Regions from separate parts of the Cytobacillus sp. FSL K6-0265 genome, predicted to be linked through region 4. Evidence: riboswitches for the same ligand, from Rfam matches in the RefSeq annotation. Region 4 holds a riboswitch; each other region holds the start of a gene.
The links. Region 4 has a riboswitch for S-adenosylmethionine ahead of MHH73_RS05785 (methionine ABC transporter ATP-binding protein). Riboswitches for the same ligand answer to the same signal wherever they lie in the genome.
Positions count from the first base shown of each region.

Region 1: another riboswitch for S-adenosylmethionine. It lies ahead of metK (methionine adenosyltransferase); the one in region 4 lies ahead of MHH73_RS05785 (methionine ABC transporter ATP-binding protein).
Region 2: another riboswitch for S-adenosylmethionine. It lies ahead of MHH73_RS00700 (bifunctional homocysteine S-methyltransferase/methylenetetrahydrofolate reductase); the one in region 4 lies ahead of MHH73_RS05785 (methionine ABC transporter ATP-binding protein).
Region 3: another riboswitch for S-adenosylmethionine. It lies ahead of MHH73_RS18630 (methionine ABC transporter ATP-binding protein); the one in region 4 lies ahead of MHH73_RS05785 (methionine ABC transporter ATP-binding protein).

Region 1 is NZ_JBBOPE010000001.1:3,447,988-3,453,032, forward strand. Features, by position in the region: gene MHH73_RS17325 (C39 family peptidase) at 1-284, shown strand, start outside; gene asnB (asparagine synthase (glutamine-hydrolyzing)) at 379-2,271, opposite strand; gene metK (methionine adenosyltransferase) at 2,698-3,897, opposite strand; SAM riboswitch class I at 4,199-4,324, opposite strand; gene pckA (phosphoenolpyruvate carboxykinase (ATP)) at 4,713-5,045, shown strand, end outside.
Region 2 is NZ_JBBOPE010000001.1:140,892-145,936, forward strand. Features, by position in the region: gene MHH73_RS00700 (bifunctional homocysteine S-methyltransferase/methylenetetrahydrofolate reductase) at 1-1,119, opposite strand, end outside; SAM riboswitch class I at 1,222-1,335, opposite strand; gene rpsJ (30S ribosomal protein S10) at 1,693-2,001, shown strand; gene rplC (50S ribosomal protein L3) at 2,038-2,667, shown strand; gene rplD (50S ribosomal protein L4) at 2,692-3,315, shown strand; gene rplW (50S ribosomal protein L23) at 3,315-3,599, shown strand; gene rplB (50S ribosomal protein L2) at 3,628-4,458, shown strand; gene rpsS (30S ribosomal protein S19) at 4,519-4,797, shown strand; gene rplV (50S ribosomal protein L22) at 4,816-5,045, shown strand, end outside.
Region 3 is NZ_JBBOPE010000001.1:3,678,790-3,683,834, reverse strand. Features, by position in the region: gene MHH73_RS18635 (O-acetylhomoserine aminocarboxypropyltransferase/cysteine synthase family protein) at 55-1,371, shown strand; SAM riboswitch class I at 1,458-1,562, shown strand; gene MHH73_RS18630 (methionine ABC transporter ATP-binding protein) at 1,672-2,697, shown strand; gene MHH73_RS18625 (methionine ABC transporter permease) at 2,690-3,358, shown strand; gene MHH73_RS18620 (MetQ/NlpA family ABC transporter substrate-binding protein) at 3,371-4,204, shown strand; gene MHH73_RS18615 (hypothetical protein) at 4,951-5,045, shown strand, end outside.
Region 4 is NZ_JBBOPE010000001.1:1,121,417-1,126,461, reverse strand. Features, by position in the region: gene MHH73_RS05800 (uracil/xanthine transporter) at 1-866, opposite strand, end outside; gene MHH73_RS05795 (acyl-CoA dehydrogenase family protein) at 1,053-2,261, opposite strand; gene MHH73_RS05790 (methionine ABC transporter permease) at 2,357-3,022, opposite strand; gene MHH73_RS05785 (methionine ABC transporter ATP-binding protein) at 3,012-4,025, opposite strand; SAM riboswitch class I at 4,110-4,216, opposite strand; gene MHH73_RS05780 (hypothetical protein) at 4,368-4,493, opposite strand; gene MHH73_RS05775 (peptidylprolyl isomerase) at 4,829-5,045, opposite strand, start outside.

The sequences.
Region 1 (5,045 bases), 2.3 Mb from region 4:
TTTCGTCAATCAAAACACATCTCTCTAATGAGAAACCTGTCTGGGTGATTATTAATACGAAATACAATGAACTGCCTGATGCTTATTTTCAGACATGGCACACACCAAGTGGCGTGATTGATATTACGTATAAAGAACATTCCGTGTTAGTCACTGGATACGATGACCAATATATATACTTTAATGATCCCTTTTCAAATATAAAAAATAAGAAAGCACCTATCAAAGAGTTCCAAGCAGGTTGGGAACAAATGGGCAGGCAAGCCATTACTTATTTAAATTAGAAATAAGGCAGTTAAGAAAATCAACATATCAAATAACAAGAAAAAAACCCGGACTATTGTTCGGGTTTTAATTTGATTAATGTTTTTTCTCAGCTTAAAAGTTAGCAGTTGTAGCTGAAACCAATTGGTTTTCGAAATCATACTTCTTCTCAATAAAAACATCATGCCACACAATAAACATAAGGACCGTCCAGATTTTCCTACTGTAATCTGCTTTTCCTTGTGCATGCCATTCAAGTAAATTTACTACATACTCTTTATTAATTAAATAGTCTGTATGGCTCTCTTTAATTAGTGTCTTAGCCCAATCATACATCTCATCCTTTAACCAATGACGGATAGGAACCGGGAATCCTAACTTTTTACGGTTCAACACATGTTCTGGCACAATACCTTCTGCTGCCTTACGAAGGATATATTTCGTTGTTTGATGAGATGTTTTTAAATGGGTTGGAATGGTGGAAGCCACATTAAAGACCTCTTTATCAAGGAATGGTACCCTTAATTCCAATGAATGTGCCATCGTCATTTTATCTGCTTTTAAAAGAATATCTCCGCGCATCCAAGTATGAATATCAATATACTGCATTTGATTAACCGCATCATAGGCTGCACTTTCAGCATATAATGGACGGGTAATATCTTTAAAATCATTCTTCTCGTTATAAACCTGCAATAATTCTCTTTTTTCATGTTCTAAGAACATTTTCGCATTACCAATATAGCGTTCTTCCATTGGAGTCGTTCCTCGTTCAATAAAGCTCTTACCTCTCATCCCCTCTGGCATGATTCGAGAAAGGGTACGCAATAACTTTCTTCCTGCTGAAGGCATTTTATTAAAAATTTCTAAGTCCTGTGGTTCACGATAAATATTATATCCACCAAACAGTTCATCGGCGCCTTCGCCTGATAGCACCACCGTTACATGTTTTCTTGCTTCTCTTGCGACAAAGTAAAGTGGAACGCAAGCAGGGTCCGCTAATGGGTCATCTGTGTGCCACATAATTTTAGGTACTTCTTGCATATATTCTTCTGGAGAGATGATATAGCTTATATTTTCAACACCTAGTTTTTCAGCTGTTTCTTTAGCCACATCCACTTCACTAAAACCGTCCCTTTCAAAACCTACTGAAAACGTTTTAATATTTGGGTGAAACTGTTTTGCTATGGATGCAATAATAGAAGAATCAATCCCACCGGATAAAAACGAGCCTACAGGTACATCACTACGCATATGCATTTTAACTGAATCCGTTAAAACATCTTGAATCTCTTTAATAAACTGAGATTCTTCTTTTTGTACAGGTTGGAAATGTGCTTTCCAATAACGCTGAATATGCATAGAGCCACCGATTTTCTTCTTGAAATAATGACCTGGCTCAAGTTTCTTTATACCAACCGACATGGTCATCGGTTCAGGTACAAATTGATAAGTCATATAATACTGCAAAGCATCATAATTAATGACATCGTTTTTCAATGCCAGTAGAATACTTTTCTTTTCAGAGGCAAAGTAAGTGGTCTCATCATCTTCAAGATAATAAAAAGGTTTAATGCCAAAAGGATCTCTCGCACCAAATACTTCTTGCTTCTCTTTATCCCAAATAACGAAGGAAAACATACCTCTTAACTTTTCTGCCGCCTTCTCTTTATAATAACTATACAAAGCAATAATCACTTCAGTATCCGAATGGGTTTCAAAAGTTAATCCTTTATTGATTAATTCCTCGCGTAGTTCAACATAATTATAAACTTCACCATTAAAAATAATCCAATATTTACCATTATCAAATGTAAGTGGTTGATGACCACTTTCAATGTCTATAATACTTAATCGGCGGAATCCAAATTGGATATGATCAGATCGATAATATCCGGCATCATCTGGCCCACGATGAGTAATAATGTTATTCATATTCTCAAATTGTTTATCTGCTTCTTGTACTTTTTGTGCTTGATCATGTATACAACCAATAAAACCACACATTATGTACGTCACCTTCTTTTTATTTCATCTAGTTTGTTGTATTTTCCCATACCTTGTATAGACGTTAAGTTATTTTAAAAAGTTTCACCTTTCGAAAAAAAATGGAAGATTTATGCTAGGCAGTATGTTCATGTTTTCTCCTTCGTATACTTAAGAACATTTATTCTATACCCACCTTCTAAGACGAAAAGATGACATTAATTTTAATTTTTTATGAAATCGTTTCGATTTCCCTTTATGTCGATTATTGGGGATCTGTAATATCTAAAAAAACGAATTTTGTTCTATTACTTTAATCAAATTCTTTTTGATGTACGAGCAAATCGTTTTGGACGTATTAATTTTATGATAGCCCCTTTTTTTCCAAAAAAAAAAGACTGTAGAAAACTCATTAAAGGCGTTTTCTACAGCCATAACTTTTCTAATTTATTTTAAAGCTTCCTTGCGCAAGTCTTCTGCTTTATCTGTGCGCTCCCAAGGTAAATCGATATCTGTACGGCCGAAATGTCCATAAGCAGCTGTCTGCTTGTAGATTGGACGACGTAAATCAAGCATTTTAATAATACCAGCAGGACGGAGGTCAAAATTGTTTCTAACAACTTCAACTAAAACATCCTCAGATACTGCTCCAGTTCCAAATGTATCAATACTGATGGATACAGGCTGAGCAACACCGATTGCATAGGCTAATTGAACTTCCGCTTTATCAGCTAGTTCTGCAGCAACAATATTCTTTGCTACATATCGAGCCGCGTAAGCAGCTGAACGGTCAACTTTCGTTGCATCCTTACCAGAGAATGCACCACCACCGTGACGAGCATAACCGCCGTAAGTGTCAACAATAATTTTTCTACCAGTTAAGCCAGCATCTCCTTGAGGTCCACCAATAACGAAGCGTCCTGTTGGATTAATAAAGTATTTTGTGTTTTCATCAATTAATTCAGTAGGAACAACCGGATTGATTACATGCTCTTTTAAATTGCGTTGGATTTGTTCTAAACTGATTTCTGGATGATGCTGTGTAGAGATAACAATTGTATCAATACGTACAGGTTGGTTGTTTTCATCATATTCTACAGTTACTTGCGTTTTACCATCTGGGCGAAGATAAGGTAAGATTTCCTCTTTTCTTACTTCAGCTAAACGGCGAGAAAGTTTATGCGCTAATGAAATAGGTAATGGCATAAGCTCTTTTGTTTCATTACATGCAAAACCAAACATTAAACCTTGGTCTCCAGCACCAATGGCTTCAATTTCAGCATCAGTCATCTGTCCTTCACGCGCTTCTAATGCTTGGTCTACACCCATAGCAATATCTGCTGACTGCTCATCAATAGAAGTTAATACTGCACATGTTTCAGAATCAAAGCCATATTTTGCACGTGTATAACCAATTTCCTTAATGGTTTCACGAACGATTTTTGGAATATCTACATATGTGGATGTAGTGATTTCACCTGCAACCAATACAAGACCTGTAGTAACAGACGTTTCCGCAGCAACCCTCGCATTCGGGTCCTTTGATAAAATAGCATCTAGTATTGCATCAGAAATTTGGTCACTGATCTTATCCGGATGACCTTCAGTAACTGATTCAGAAGTAAACAATCTACGTTTTGTTGACATCTGACTTCCTCCTTATTTATCGAATCAATAAGACTTTATATTAGCCTTTAATTTTGATACGGAACTCATTCCCTTATTTGAATCTTCATTATTTATGGGCCAATGTTTATCTCATACCCTTAATAACCTATGCGTTAACTTGGAATATTGAGAATAAAATGGTTGGATCTTTTCCCCATGCATAAATAGTACATTCCAAAAGCCGCTCCTCGTATTCGCCAACATCATGTTAAAAAGCATGAAAAAAAACCTCTTCTCTGATTTAGTGAAAAGGTTGAAGTAAAATGATTCGCGCCTTTCACTCTTATCGTTCAAGGATAGTGAGTAATAAATCCTTGCATCAGGTTAGCACCTTTGCTCATAAAAATGTAGTTGGCAGGTTGCTGGGTTTCATAGGGCCTGTCCCTCCACCAGCTCGGGATAAGAGAGTATCCGTTCAAGGATTCATCATAACTTACACAAGGAATATAGTCAATTGTTTTTCCTCAACTATTCAATGTAAAAATTGTCATATGCTTACTCGATACGCTGAGTTTTGATAGCGAACAAAGGGATGTTTAGATGATACCGTTATTTTTCCTTAATATATATAAAAATTACATTAAATTTGCTGATTATCCTTTTTAAATTTGCAAAAGCTATTTATAATGAATACTGCCTGTATTTGTGACAATTTCATTAATTATATAAAAATGATTTATATAGTATAGACTGAATGAATAAATGTGTTATACTATTTTTGAAGAAATAATCACAAATAGCGACTGAGATGCATATCTCTTAAATAATATTATATAAAGGAAGGTATTCATCAGATGAATTCTGTATCGATAACTGAGTTAAATGATTTACTAAAAGGCGAAAACATCCAAGTTCAATTATCTGTGCCGCAACTAGTTGAGAAAGTATTAAACCGTAATGAAGGTGTACTTACATCTACTGGTGCCATTCGCGCGACAACAGGTAAGTATACAGGTCGTTCACCTAAAGACAAATATACAGTTGAAGAAGCAAGCTCTAAAGATAAAATTGATTGGGGAAGTGTGAACCAACCAATTTCTGAAGCAGTCTTCAATAACTTATACAACAAGGTGATTGCTTTCTTAAAAGAGAAAGAAGAAGTTTTCGTATTCAAAGGATTTGCTGGT
Region 2 (5,045 bases), 980 kb from region 4:
GATATGTGCTAGCGCTTCATTAGCAATTCGCGGTGTGGCAAGTGAGTTATCTGCGAGTGTGATTGCATCAACCCCAGCATCTTTTAAGGCACTGGCCCCTTCAAAAAATTTAGCAGTTGATAGCTTCTTAGGTGGGTCTAGTTCGACGATGATGGTGCGTTTTTCTTGTACAAGTGTCTCTAATGGTGTATTGGTACGTTTGATCGTCATTCTCTCTATTTTAGGTTTCTTTCTATTAGTTACTTGTTTTTCAAGAATAGGTACAGCATGTTTAACTTCATCGGCAAATGCTTTAATATGGCCAGGTGTTGTTCCGCAGCAGCCGCCAAGCAGTCGAACACCTTGTTTAAGGAAGGACTGCGCTGATTTTCTAAAATAGTCTTCGCCCTCCTTATATTGAATCGTCCCATCGATATAGGCAGGTAGACTTGCATTTGGATATGCAGATAGAAACGCGTGTTGAGGTAATTCAACGGAGGAGAGTGTTTCTAACATATGATGTGGCCCTAAACGGCAGTTTACTCCGACAACATCTGCTCTGTTAGCTTCTAATCTTTTTATAGCATCATTAATTAACATCCCATTTTGTAAAATACCGATTTCTTGTAAAGACACTTGTGCAATAATTGGTATATCCGTTTCTTTTCGGGCAATAGAGAGAACTGTTTCGAGTTCTTCTAAATCATAAAATGTTTCAAGAAGGAGCCCATCTACGCCTTCTAACAATAAGCAGTATAGCTGTTCGCGAAAGTTACGTTTAATTTCATCTAGAGGGATAGAGAGGGGGTTTAATCCTCTTACACCTCCAATTGTGCCAAGCACATATGCCTGATGTTCTTGAATACTAGACCGTGCCAGTTTAACAGCCGCACTATTAATTTCTTTGACTGAATCCTCTAGGCCGTACCGTTTCAATTTTAAATAATTCGCAGCATAGGAATTTGTTTGAATTAAATCAACACCTGCATGGAGATAAGCTTGATGAATGCCCTGAATTTGTTCCGGTGCTGAGAGGTTCAACTCTTCAAAACATGTATCCGTACCATAAGAGTAAAGAAGTGTACCGATCGCACCGTCACCAATTAATACTTGGTTCTTCATTTTTTCAAGAAAGTTCAAAGGTCTCACTCCTTCAATTCATATTTTTTGAATTCAATGGATGAGAAGCCAAAAAGAAAATAAAAAAGGCCTTCAAGAAGAAGGCCTATTATTATAGTCATCTTCTCATCTTTCAAGCACATAGCTTGTAGGAATTAGCACCTTTTCAATAGCGATTCACTATTGATGGTTGCTGAGGTGTCATCGGGCCTTTCCCTCAACCTCTCGTGATAAGAAATAAAAATATTTTATTGAGTAAAATTTACATGAAAGGGCCTATATTTGTCAAATGAAAATTTAGAAAATTTTAAAATAATGACTTGAATAAGTGTTAATTTAGAAAATGCTGTAAAGAGGAAGATATACTTGAAAACACTATTCACAGCAGTTATAATGTTAAAAGTGTGCAGAACAGAGAGAAACGCAATCAATGGTTGCATTTGTTATGTCTTTTCTGTATAATAGACAATGTTGGTCTTTGACTGCGATGAAGTGAAAGGTTGCTGACACACCCGGCCGCTTTGCCATGGCGAGTGTGTGGGAAATTTTCACGGAGAATGTCTATATGAAAATAGGCGAAAAGGAGGGAAAATAATGGCAAAACAAAAAATTCGTATTCGTTTAAAAGCTTATGATCACAGAATTCTTGATCAATCTGCTGAAAAAATCGTTGAAACTGCAAAACGCTCTGGTGCGGCTGTATCTGGTCCAATTCCATTGCCAACTGAAAAGTCAGTTTACACAATTCTTCGTGCGGTGCATAAATATAAAGATTCTCGTGAGCAATTCGAAATGCGTACACACAAACGTTTAATCGACATCATTAATCCAACACCACAAACAGTCGATTCATTAATGCGTTTAGACTTACCATCTGGTGTTGATATTGAAATTAAACTTTAATTAATACATTAAAACAATCTAGGAGGTGTGGCTGAAATGACCAAAGGAATCTTAGGAAGAAAGATTGGTATGACTCAAGTATTTGCTGAAAACGGTGATCTTATCCCGGTAACAGTGGTTGAAGCTACTCCAAACGTTGTTCTTCAAAAGAAATCAGTTGATACTGATGGATACGAAGCAATCCAAATCGGTTTTGAAGATAAACGCGAAAAGCTTTCAAACAAACCGGAAAAAGGACACGCTGCTAAAGCTGATACTACTCCTAAGCGCTTCGTTCGCGAATTACGCGGAGCTGACTTAGCTGAGTATGAAGTTGGTCAGGAAGTCAAAGTTGATATTTTCGCTGAAGGTGAAAAAATTGATGTAACAGGAATTTCAAAAGGTAAAGGTTTCCAAGGTGCAATTAAACGCCACGGACAATCTCGCGGACCAATGGCACACGGTTCACGTTACCACCGTCGCCCAGGTTCAATGGGTCCTGTTGCTCCAAACCGCGTATTCAAAGGTAAATTATTACCTGGTCGCATGGGCGGAGAACAAATCACTGTACAAAACCTTGAAATCGTAAAAGTAGATGCAGAACGCAATCTTCTATTAGTAAAAGGTAATGTACCTGGCTCTAAAAAAGCGCTTCTAAAACTAGTAAGTGCGGTTAAAGCAAAGTAATAACCCGGAAAGGAGGAAGTAAGAATGCCTAAAGTTGCATTATTAAACCAAAGTGGTTCACAAGTTGGCGATATTGAGCTGAACGACTCAATCTTTGGTATCGAGCCAAACAACCACGTGATGTTTGAAGCTGTTATTATGCAAAGAGCTTCTCTACGTCAAGGAACTCATAAAACTAAAATTCGTTCTGAAGTAGCTGGCGGAGGACGTAAACCATGGCGTCAAAAAGGCACAGGTCGTGCTCGTCAAGGTTCAATTCGTTCACCACAATGGCGCGGAGGCGGTACTGTATTTGGTCCTGTACCACGCAGCTATAGCTACAAATTACCTAAAAAAGTTCGTCGCTTAGCTATCAAATCAGCGTTATCTACTAAAGTTGCGGAAGAGAACATTCTAGTATTAGAAACTCTATCTTTCGAAGCTCCAAAAACAAAAGACTTTAAAGGTCTACTTAAAGGTCTTTCTGTAGATTCTAAAGCGTTAATCGTAACTGCAGACATCGATGAAAACGTAGCATTATCTGCTCGTAACATCCCTGGAGTAACAGTTGTTACTGCTAACGGAATCAGCGTATTAGACGTTTTAAATCATGATAAATTGATCATGACGAAGCAAGCGGTCGAAAAAGTAGAGGAGGTGCTTGCATAATGGATGCACGCGATATCATTAAGCGCCCCGTTATCACTGAACGTTCTACTGACATCATGGCTGACAAAAAATATACATTTGAAGTTGATGTAAGAGCTAATAAAACTCAAGTTAAAGATGCTGTTCAAGAAATCTTTGATGTAAAAGTTGAAAAAGTGAACATCATGAACTACAAAGGTAAATTCAAGCGCATGGGTAAATTCGGTGGTTATACAAACAAACGCCGTAAAGCGATTGTTAAACTAACTGCTGACAGCAAAGAAATCGAAATCTTTGAAGCTTAATTTCTAACAAGAAGAGGAGGGAAATCAAATGGCGATTAAAAAATACAAACCTACCTCTAATGGTCGTCGCGGCATGACGGTATCTGATTTCGCAGAAATCACTACAGACAAACCAGAAAAATCTTTGCTTGCTCCAGTAAAGCGCAAAGGTGGCCGTAACAACCAAGGTAAGTTGACAGTTCGTCATCAAGGCGGCGGTCATAAACGTCAATATCGTATCATCGACTTCAAACGTGACAAAGATGGAATACCAGGTCGCGTTGCTACAGTCGAGTATGATCCAAACCGCTCAGCTAACATTGCACTAATTAACTATGTAGATGGAGAAAAGCGTTACATCCTAGCTCCTAAGACTCTTAAAGTAGGCGCAGAAGTAATGTCTGGTCCTGAAGCAGATATCAAAGTAGGTAATGCATTACCACTTACAAACATTCCTGTGGGTACTGTAATCCACAACATCGAACTTAAACCTGGTAAAGGTGGACAGTTAGTACGTTCTGCTGGAACAAGTGCACAAGTACTTGGTAAAGAAGGCAAATACGTATTAGTACGCTTAAACTCTGGTGAAGTTCGTATGATTCTTGCTACTTGCCGCGCTACTGTAGGTCAAGTTGGTAACGAACAACACGAATTGATTAACATCGGTAAAGCCGGTCGTTCTCGTTGGTTAGGTAAACGCCCAACTGTACGTGGATCTGTTATGAACCCTAACGATCACCCACACGGTGGTGGTGAAGGTAAAGCGCCTATCGGTCGTAAATCACCTATGTCTCCTTGGGGTAAACCAACTCTTGGATACAAAACACGTAAGAAAAACAATCAATCTGATAAATTTATCGTACGTCGTCGTAAAAAATAACGGGATTGAACTACGGTTCCAAAGAAGGGCCGTAGAACAATCACGAAGGGAGGTTCAATCATGGGTCGCAGCTTAAAAAAAGGACCTTTTGTTGACGAACATTTAATGACAAAGATCGAAAAGTTAAATGAAACTGATGGCAAGCAAGTAGTGAAGACTTGGTCTCGCCGTTCTACGATCTTCCCACAATTCATCGGACACACTATCGCAGTGTATGATGGTCGCAAACATGTGCCTGTTTATGTTACTGAAGATATGGTAGGCCACAAGCTTGGAGAATTTGCTCCAACACGTGCATACAAAGGCCATGGTAATGATGATAAGAAAACAAGACGTTAATGAGAGGAGGGCATTATAATGCAAGCTAAAGCTGTTGCAAGAACAGTTCGTATTGCTCCTCGTAAAGCTCGTTTAGTCGTAGATTTAATTCGAGGTAAGCAAGTAGGTGAAGCGGTAGCGATTTTAAATCTAACTCCAAAAGCTGCTTCTCCAATCGTAGAAAAAGTATTAAAATCTGCACTAGCTAACGCAGAGCACAACTACGAAATGGACGTTAATAATCTAGTAGTTGAGCAAGCATTTGTTGA
Region 3 (5,045 bases), 2.6 Mb from region 4:
AAGAGGGGTTTTGGTCGTCTTTTCTTTCCAATTAAAAAAGAGGAGAGATGTAAAATGGCAGAAAAAGAAAAGCAATTGCGATTTGAAACAATTGGTGTGCATGGTGGGCTAAAACCTGATCCAGTAACAGGGGCAAGAGCGGTGCCAATCTATCAAAATAATGCTTATCAATTCGAAAATACAGAGCATGCACAAGACTTATTTGGCCTAAAAGAAACAGGATATATTTATTCTCGTATTCATAACCCAACGGTTACTGTGTTTGAAGAAAGAGTAGCATTGTTGGAAGGGGGAACAGGTGCATTAGCATTAGCAAGTGGTCAAGCAGCCATTTACTTAGCTCTTCTTAATATTGTTCAAGCGGGCGATGAAATTGTAGCTGCCTCTAATTTATATGGAGGTACATATAATTTATTTACAGTCACTTTACCAAAGTTCGGCATCTATGTCAGGCTTATAGATATTAATAATGAAGAGGAACTACGAGCAGCAATCAATGAAAAGACACGAGCTGTATTTGCTGAAACCATTGGTAATCCGAGTTTACAAGTACTAGATATTGAAGCTGTTGCAAATATCGCCCATGAAAATGGTGTACCGTTAGTGGTTGATAACACATTTGCAACTCCTTATCTGTGTCGACCAATTGAGCATGGCGCAGACATTGTTGTTCATTCTGCAACGAAATGGTTACTTGGGAATGGGACGACAATGGGAGGAGTCATTGTTGACGGTGGTAAATTTGATTGGAATTCAGAGAAGTATCCAGGATTAAGTCAGCCAGATTCGAGTTATAATGATTTAGTATATAGTGAGGCACTTGGTCCTGTCGCGTATATTACAAAAGCGAGAGTGCAACTTCTAAGAGATTTAGGACCAGCCTTAAGTGCCCAAAGTGCTTTTCAATTCACTTTAGGTTTAGAAACGTTAACCGTTCGAATGAAAGAACATATTGCGAATACGAAGAAAATTGTGCAATATTTAAATAATCACCCTGCTGTTAATTGGGTACTTTATCCGGGCGATGAAAACCATCCTAATAAAGAATTAGCAGATAAATATTTAGCTAAAGGGGCAGGGGCAGTTGTCGTTTTTGGCATATCGGGTGGCCGAGAAGCAGGTGCTAAGGTTATTAATTCGGTTGAGCTCTTCGCGCATGTAGCGAATGTAGGTGATGCAAAAAGTCTTATTATACATCCAGCGAGCACAACACATCAACAACTTAATCAAGAGGGGTTAAAACAAGCTGGTGTACCTGAAGACTTAATTCGATTATCAATTGGAATTGAGAACGTAGAAGATTTAATCGATGATCTTGAATCTGCTATTGAAGCGGCAACGGGTATTGCTTCATTAAATATAAGGGCCTAACATCTATTATTTCACATTTGACATCTTCTTCAATGACATGATACTATTACACAGGTACACAAAAAATTCAATATATTCATAGATTGCTCTTATTTAGAGAGGTGGAGGGAAGTGCCCTTTGAAGCCCGGCAACCGTCATTTAATTGAAATGGTGCCAATTCACTCAAAGCTGTAGCTTTGAAAGATGAGAGAAAGGAATTTTCATAACAAGCCTTTCTGCTCACAAGCAGAAAGGCTTTTTTTAAAACTATGGATAGGCTATCAATGTGTTTGTTTTCTGGATTGAAGAGGTGAAGAAAGATGATTTCAATTAAAGATGTAAAAAAGATTTTCTCAACGAAAAATGGGAAAGTAAATGCAGTAGACAATGTTAACCTCGAAATTAACGAGGGTGAAATATTCGGTGTAATCGGATACAGTGGTGCCGGTAAAAGTACATTGATCCGTATGTTAAATGGTCTTGAAATCCCGACTGAAGGCGTTGTATCTGTAGCAGGGAATGAAGTTTCTCGCATAAAAGGTGCTAGCTTAAGAAAGGCTAGACAAGAAATCAGCATGATTTTTCAACATTTTAATTTATTGTGGTCACGAACAGTAAGAGAAAACATTGCGTTTCCATTAGAAATTGCTGGTGTACCTAAGAAAGAGCGACTAGAGAGAGTGAATGAGCTAATTAAATTGGTCGGTCTAGATGGTCGAGAGGATGCCTATCCTTCACAATTAAGTGGTGGACAAAAACAGCGAGTAGGCATTGCTAGAGCACTTGCCAATAATCCTAAAGTACTGTTATGTGATGAGGCGACAAGTGCTCTAGATCCGCAAACAACTGATAGTATTCTCGACTTACTTGTTGATATTAATGAACGTTTAGGGTTAACTATTGTGTTAATTACGCATGAAATGCATGTCATTCGCAAGATTTGCCACCGTGTGGCTGTCATGGAAGGTGGAAGAATTGTTGAAATTGGCGAAGTGCTAGATGTGTTCCAAAAGCCAAAAGAACCTATTACGAAGCGATTTGTTCAACAAGTGACCGAACCGGAAGAAACGAAGGAAACGATTACACATTTACTAAATGCTTATCCAAATGGTCAAATTGTTCAACTTGGTTTTGTAGGTGGATCAGCGGAACAACCGTTAATCACAAACTTAATTCGCCACTACAATGTAACAGTGAATGTATTACAAGGAAAGATATCCCAAACACAAAGTGGCTCTTACGGTACCTTATTTATTCATATAGATGGAGAGTCGGATGAGGTTACCCGCGCGATTGAATATATTCATTCGCAGAAGGTTGGCGTGGAGGTGATTTCCCATGCTTAATGAATGGCTACCAAATGTGGATTGGGAAAGAATGTGGGAAGCAACAAAAGAAACTTTATATATGACAAGTATTTCTGTTGTAGCCACATTTATTTTAGGAATTATTCTTGGACTACTCTTGTTCTTAACTTCTAAAGGTAATATATGGCAAAATCAGTTTGTTAATAAGATCATTGCGGCATTCGTCAATGTCTTTCGATCCATTCCGTTCTTAATCTTAATTGTGTTACTCATCCCTTTCACAAAAATGATATTAGGAACAATGATTGGAGAAAATGCAGCCTTGCCAGCACTCATAATTGGTGCAGCACCTTTCTATGCAAGAATGGTCGAAATTGGCTTACGTGAGATTGATAAAGGAGTCATTGAAGCCTCTAAATCGATGGGTGCCAAAACAAGTACGATTATATGGAAAGTACTCATTCCTGAATCTATGCCAGCGCTTGTTTCGGGGATTACTGTTACAGCGATTGCGCTAGTCGGATATACGGCGATGGCAGGTGTCATAGGTGCAGGTGGATTAGGGAACCTTGCCTACTTAGAAGGTTTCCAAAGAAGTAGATATGACGTTGTATGGATTGCAACGATTATCATTTTAATTATCGTGTTTATCATCCAAATGATTGGTGATTTGATTACTTCCAAACTAGACAAACGATAGGAGAGCTAAAAAATGAAAAAATGGTTATCTGTTTTAATGATTGCGGCTGTTACTTTATTTATTGCTGCTTGTGGTTCTTCAGATGAAGGTAACGAAGGATCTGATGAAGGAACAAAAACATTAAAAATTGGGGCATCTAATGTACCGCATGCTGAAATCCTAAATGAAGCAAAACCATTATTAGAAGAAAAAGGAATTGAGTTGGATATCACAACGTTCCAAGATTATATTGTACCGAACCAAGCGTTAGAGGGTGGCGATATTGATGCGAACTACTTCCAACACATCCCTTATTTAGAATCGCAAATGGCAGAAAACGGTTATGATTTTGTGAATGCTGGTGGCGTTCATATTGAACCAATTGGTGTTTATTCACAAGAATATGATAGCTTAGATGATCTTCCAGAAGGAGCAACCATTATTATGAGCAGCTCTGTTCCTGACCATGGTCGTATTTTGACTATGTTAGAAAAGGAAGGTTTGATTACACTAAAAGCTGATGTCGATAAAACAACAGCGACAATTGATGATATTGAGGAAAATACGAAAAATATAAAGTTTGATACGGAGTATGAAGCAGCACTTCTTCCACAAATATATAATAATGGTGAAGGTGACGCCGTTCTTATTAACTCTAACTATGCGATTGATGCTGGCTTAAATCCAGTAGAAGATGCAATTGCACTTGAAGAAAGTGATTCTCCATATGTGAATGTTATCGCAGTTAAAGCTGGGGATGAAGACAAAGAAGAAATAAAAGCATTACTAGAAGTATTACACTCTGAAGAAATCCAAAGTTTCATTGAAGAACAATATGAAGGTGCAGTTGTACCTGTAACTGAATAATCGATATTTATCGAAGAAGTCTACATAGTTGTAGGCTTCTTTTTTTAGTAAGGTAATGGAAAAAATACATTGCACTGAGTCAATTGATTCAAATAAAGGTTAATGGCTATTGGAGAAACAAGTAGTGTGGATAATTTGTATTAAGACAAATAATCAAGTTTACAAGCTTTTCCCCCATGATCGGGTTTGCGCGAACATCAAGGTTTACGAAAAATAGCTAAATAAATAGGGATTGTTCGTACATCGAGAGTGAAAATGCCAAAGGTAGCGGAACAAAAGTGAATTGCTCGTACATCAAGAGTGAAAAACCTAAAGATAGCGGAACAAAATGGATTTGCACGTGCATCAAGAGTAAAAAAACCAGAGATACCAGAACAAAGTCTATTAGCTCGTATAAGAAGATAATAATTCTCTGTATATTGCTTAATCTCACAAAGGTGGCCTGAACTGTTGATTAGAGGTATTTTGCGCAGACAAAATAATCATTTCTAACTTGTGTATGAGTAAAGGTGAATATTTGTAAGGAATGACCCATTAATTTATGAATAAAGGAGGTGGATAAAACGAATCACGGTAAATTCAGAAAAAAAGCGTATTTTCATGTTTTATCGTGTTTGAGTGGGGTACGCTTATAGTGTAGTATTTTTATTGTAATCATTATAACGCTTTAAACGGCGAAAATTTGAAAGGATTGATTCATTATTAGTCAGCTACAGCTGAATTACACGAGCGAAATGGAAAAAGCCATGCACGGAGCATACGGAGTAGGATATGAAACGTATTGCCAAAGTCAGGATGTAAGGATGCGCGTAGAAAAACAGCGTGAAAGAGATTACTTAAA
Region 4 (5,045 bases):
AGTCCAAAACCAGAGCCAATAATGGTGGAAATTGAAGTAATCATCATTGAGCCTTTAAACTCTTTTTTGGCTGCTCTTCTTTGTAGAAGCTTTTCAGCAGCGTTAATAGATGCAAATGTATTACTTAAATTTAATAACACAGCAACAAACGTGACAACGACAATTCCTATTTCAAGATTAGGAGCTCCTAACGGAAAAAGTTGAAAAGGTGCCGATGTTGTCATCCCAGCGCCATCATTACCAAACAATAAGACATAACCGAGCCAGCCTCCTAAAAGGCCAATTAAGATAGAAAAATTGCTAATAAGTTGATTACCTTTCATTTTTAATGTAGCGACAATCAGCGCTAATACTACAGAATAAAGACTTATTCCTATGTCAATGACGCCAGTTGAAGTCATCTTTAACATACCTTCAAAGAAGATAAACATTAATTGAAAGGTAAGCAAAAATAAATATACAGTCATTACCATCGGACTAAAGATGGCTTGCAATAATGAAAAACCACCACAAGCGATCAGCAAAATGGTCACTAGACTAGCTAAAATAATACCAGTAACAATTCCACCACCAATACGTTCTAATCCAATATTAAGCGCTTGTGCTGAAAGCCCAAGATTTAGGATAATTCCCCATAGCAACCCTGAATGCCCTTCCATAATCGGGAAACGATGGCCTTTCCATCCTTGAAGTATACAAGTAATACCTGTAAGTATGAGTGATGCTCTAATCATCATTGCCATCGTTTCACTAGATAGCTCAAATGCATTGGCAATGGAAATCGGAATGACAACAGTATTAGCAAAGATAAAAAAGACCCATTGAACGGAAGAAACCATTGTCATTGATGAAATAAACTTTTTCAATCTGTACACCACTTTCTACGTTATTCATTTTCACATCTACTAGTATAATTCATTTTAAAAGAAAAAAAGCCTTCAAAAAAAGAATTATGGAAAACGAAATAGGTTGAAGCCATTCTAACATATACGTATTCATACAAATAATAACCCTCTCCATATATGAAGAGGGGCATGTTTTAGTGATTATTTTTATCTTTTAAATGATAATGCTTTTTTCGCTAAATTGGTTATAACTACATCATCCATAGGAGGATTGTGCAGCCCAGCTCGCACATCACGGAAATAACGTTGCAGAGGATTTTTTTGTTGCAAGCTTTGTGCACCAACTATTCTCATTGCCCAATCGACCACTTTATTGGCACTGTTAGAGACAAGATGTTTGATTGCTCCAAGTTCAGCTCCTAATTCTCCTCGTTTATTCGGTTCATTATCCCAGCGATCGGCTATAGAATAGAGAGCTGTACGCGCTTTTAGTAGCTCGAGTTCCATTTCTCCAATTTTACGTTGCACTTCTGGTACTTCACTAATTGGACCTGGTAGACTATTAGGTTGATATTCAGAAGCGAAAATAATAGCATAGTTCCGAGCAGCAATAGCAACGCCAATAAAACAGGCAGCTGAATGTAGTAACCACGCATTAGGTATCGCATAAAAATTAGCATCTTCTATTTCTACTAATGCCTCTTCTTCTACAATTACATTCTCTAATACGAGATCATCACTGCGTGTACCTCGCATCCCTAACATACTCCAAGTTGGTTCCACTATCAAACCAGGATTCTCATGTGGTACAAGGAATATGCCAATTTCGCCCGAATCGTCAATCGTTGCTGTAATAAGAGAAAAATCTAATCCAGGTGCCATCGAAGCAAAAGACTTTCTTCCATTTAAAATCCATTGCGTTCCTTTTTTTACCGCAGTCGTCGCTGGTCGTCCACCACGGGTTGGACTGCCGGTTGCTGTCTCTGTTGCACAGCGGTTAATCAATTTCTTATCTTTAATAACCGTTTCGCATAACTTGGCAAACTGTTCTTCCTTCCATTTCCGTTTTACCCTTAAATCATAGATAACACCTAAGTGCCAACCAATACATAATGCCGTAGACGCATCACCTTGAGCAATCCTTTCTTGTATTAATAAATATTCATATAAGGAAATCTCTTTACCACCATACTCTTTCGGAATCGTCAGACTTAAATAATTTGATTGTTTCAATTCTTCAAAATTATTGAAGGGGAATTCTGCATTTTCATCAATCTTTTGCGCCCTCTTACTAAATCCTTCTGCTAATATCGCAGCTTTATGAAATAATTCTTCTTGTTGAGCCGTCTTAATAAATGGTCGAGCGAGTTGTTCAGCTAAATACGCTTCTTTAGATGAAGCTGTTATTGTGCTCATAGAATCAGTCCTCTCTATCTTTAGATAAGATTTATAGGATAAATAAATATAGTAAAGGCTCCATCCTCCTTTACTATATTTATTGTTACAATTTATTATCTCTTATCTACATATTTAGTTAATTTATCGCCACCAATTTGAATGATTTGCACCAATACAACGAGAACAACTACTGTGGTGATCATAATGACATTATCATAGCGATAGTAACCGAAACGTATCGCTAAATCACCAATACCACCGCCGCCAATAATACCTGCCATTGCGGAATAACCAATTAAACTAATAGTCGTAATCGTTAATCCTTGAACAATTCCAGGTTTCGCTTCTGGGACAAGGATTTCTTTAATAATCATCCAAGGGGAAGCGCCTACTGCTACTGCGGATTCAATGACCCCTTTATCTATTTCTCTTAAAGATGTTTCTACCAATCTTGCAAAAAAGGGAATCGCTGCCACGGATAATGAGACAGAAGCAGCTGTAGGACCAATCGTTGAACCTGCAATTAATTTTGTTAACGGCAATAGAGCTACTAACAAAATAATATAAGGAATCGAGCGGATCAAATTGACAATCCAACCAGTAACCGCATTTACAAATCTATTTTTTAAGAACAATCCTTCGTCGGTAACGAATAATAAGATCCCTAGTGGAAGACCTAGTATAAGTGCCGCAACTAAAGAGATGGCGACCATATAAATTGTTTGTAATACAGCTGTATTTAGTTCAGGAAGTAACGCCTGAATGGACTCAAGCAACATGTTCAACTACCTCCATATTCTGTGTTCTATCTTGAATATATTGTATAGCTCTTTCTATTTCAGGTATTTCGCCAGTCAACTCCATAATAAAAATACCTAGTGGCACTTCTTGAATATATTCAATCTTGCCGTGAAGAATATTCCCTTTTACTTTGAATGTTTGGAACAGTTCAGAAACAACAGATTCTTCTGCTATTGCACCTTTAAACTGAATCTTGATGATCGTCCCCTTCCTGTTTTCAATCAATTGCTGTGGTAAGTCAAATTGAAGAACACTTTGAATAAAGTCTCTTGTAAGTGGTTCAACTGGGTTCGCAAATATATCATACACCGGTCCTTCTTCTATGACCTTTCCATCTTGCATAACAGCTAATCTATGGCAAATCTCTTTGACTACTTCCATCTCATGAGTGATAAGTACGATGGTTAAGCCTAGTTTCTTATTAATCGATTTTAATAGGTTTAAGATCGACTTTGTTGTTTTTGGATCTAAGGCTGAAGTGGCTTCATCGCAAAGTAAAACCTTTGGATCATTAGCAAGTGCTCTGGCAATTCCTACCCTTTGCTTTTGACCACCACTTAATTGTGCGGGATACTGATGAATTTTATCTGCTAAACCGACTAATTCTAATAGTTCTTTCACCCTCTTATCTATTTCTTTCGGGCTTTTCCCTGCCGCTTTTAAAGCAAAGGCAATATTCTCATATACCGTCTTCGAACTTGCTAAATAAAAATGTTGAAAAATCATACCTATCTTCTGCCTTGCTTTTCGTAATTCTTTACTTGTTAAGGCCGTTAAATCAACGCCATCAATTTTCACTTCACCAGATGTTGGTCTCTCCAATAAATTAAGACAACGTAATAAAGAGCTTTTCCCAGCTCCACTATAACCAATAATCCCGTATATTTCCCCTTCTTTAATGGAAAGAGATACATTGTCAACGCCTATTACTTGCTTTTTTTTGCTTTTATAAATTTTCACTAAATGATTGACTTCAATCATTTACCTCACCCTCCCTCAGGTCCTCTACAACATAAAATGAGCCTCTTTCACTTTGAAAGAGGCTCAACAAATGATTGTTATTAAACCTTATCTTTCAGAATGAAATCATTCTGCAGGATTTAGCACCTTCCCTTTAAAAGGAGGTTGCCGGACATCTTCGGGCCTGGTCCCTCAGTCTCTCTCGATAAGAATCATATTCAATTTATTGTATTGCTTTGATAAAGGAAATTTTATCGGGTATTGATTTAATTGTCAATAGTATTTTGATTATTAATACATTTACTTATTTTCCTCTTCGTTTAAACAGAAAGATAAATAAAGTTGTTCCTAATAAAACAATGTTTAGGTCCACATACAAGATGATGGCTGACGTTGAGAATTTCTCTTTACTAGGTTACGTCCCTCACCACCAAGCATATCTGCAAACCCTTGCAGTGGTTCAAAATCTCCATTTAGGCATGTCAACATCTGTGTTCCTTCATTGCCATTTAGCAGTTGGAACCCTTCTCTCCTAGGAAACATGTGATTAGCTTCAGAAGTTTCACTAAAAAGCTTTGAGCAAGTATCGATTCTGACTTAGTCTCAGCAAATGCTGGTAAACTATCATCACCCTGTATCCATTGTAGATATTCTTCTGTTGTAGGATTTTGTTCTACATAAGGAAATATCCAGGCACTTGTTTGCGTTGTTTCGTTATATATTCATTAGCAATCTCTCATTTGCATGAGGATCGGCATGCATAAAGTAACTTATTGAGATTTCATGTTACATTCTTTCAATCTTTTCAATATCGATCACATCCTTTAAATATACGTTTTAATCTCATATTCTTCGTACTTCTCATTTAGCCATTCCGTATATTCAGTTGAAAGCTTAGACTCTATTAAAGTCTCTTTTATTTCTGCTTTCGCATCTTCGTAATTGGCTGCTTTCGATTCTTTATGATCTGTTACTTTAATAATGTGATAACCATATTCTGTTTTTACTGGATCACTCACTTCTTCCACTTTCATAGCAAAA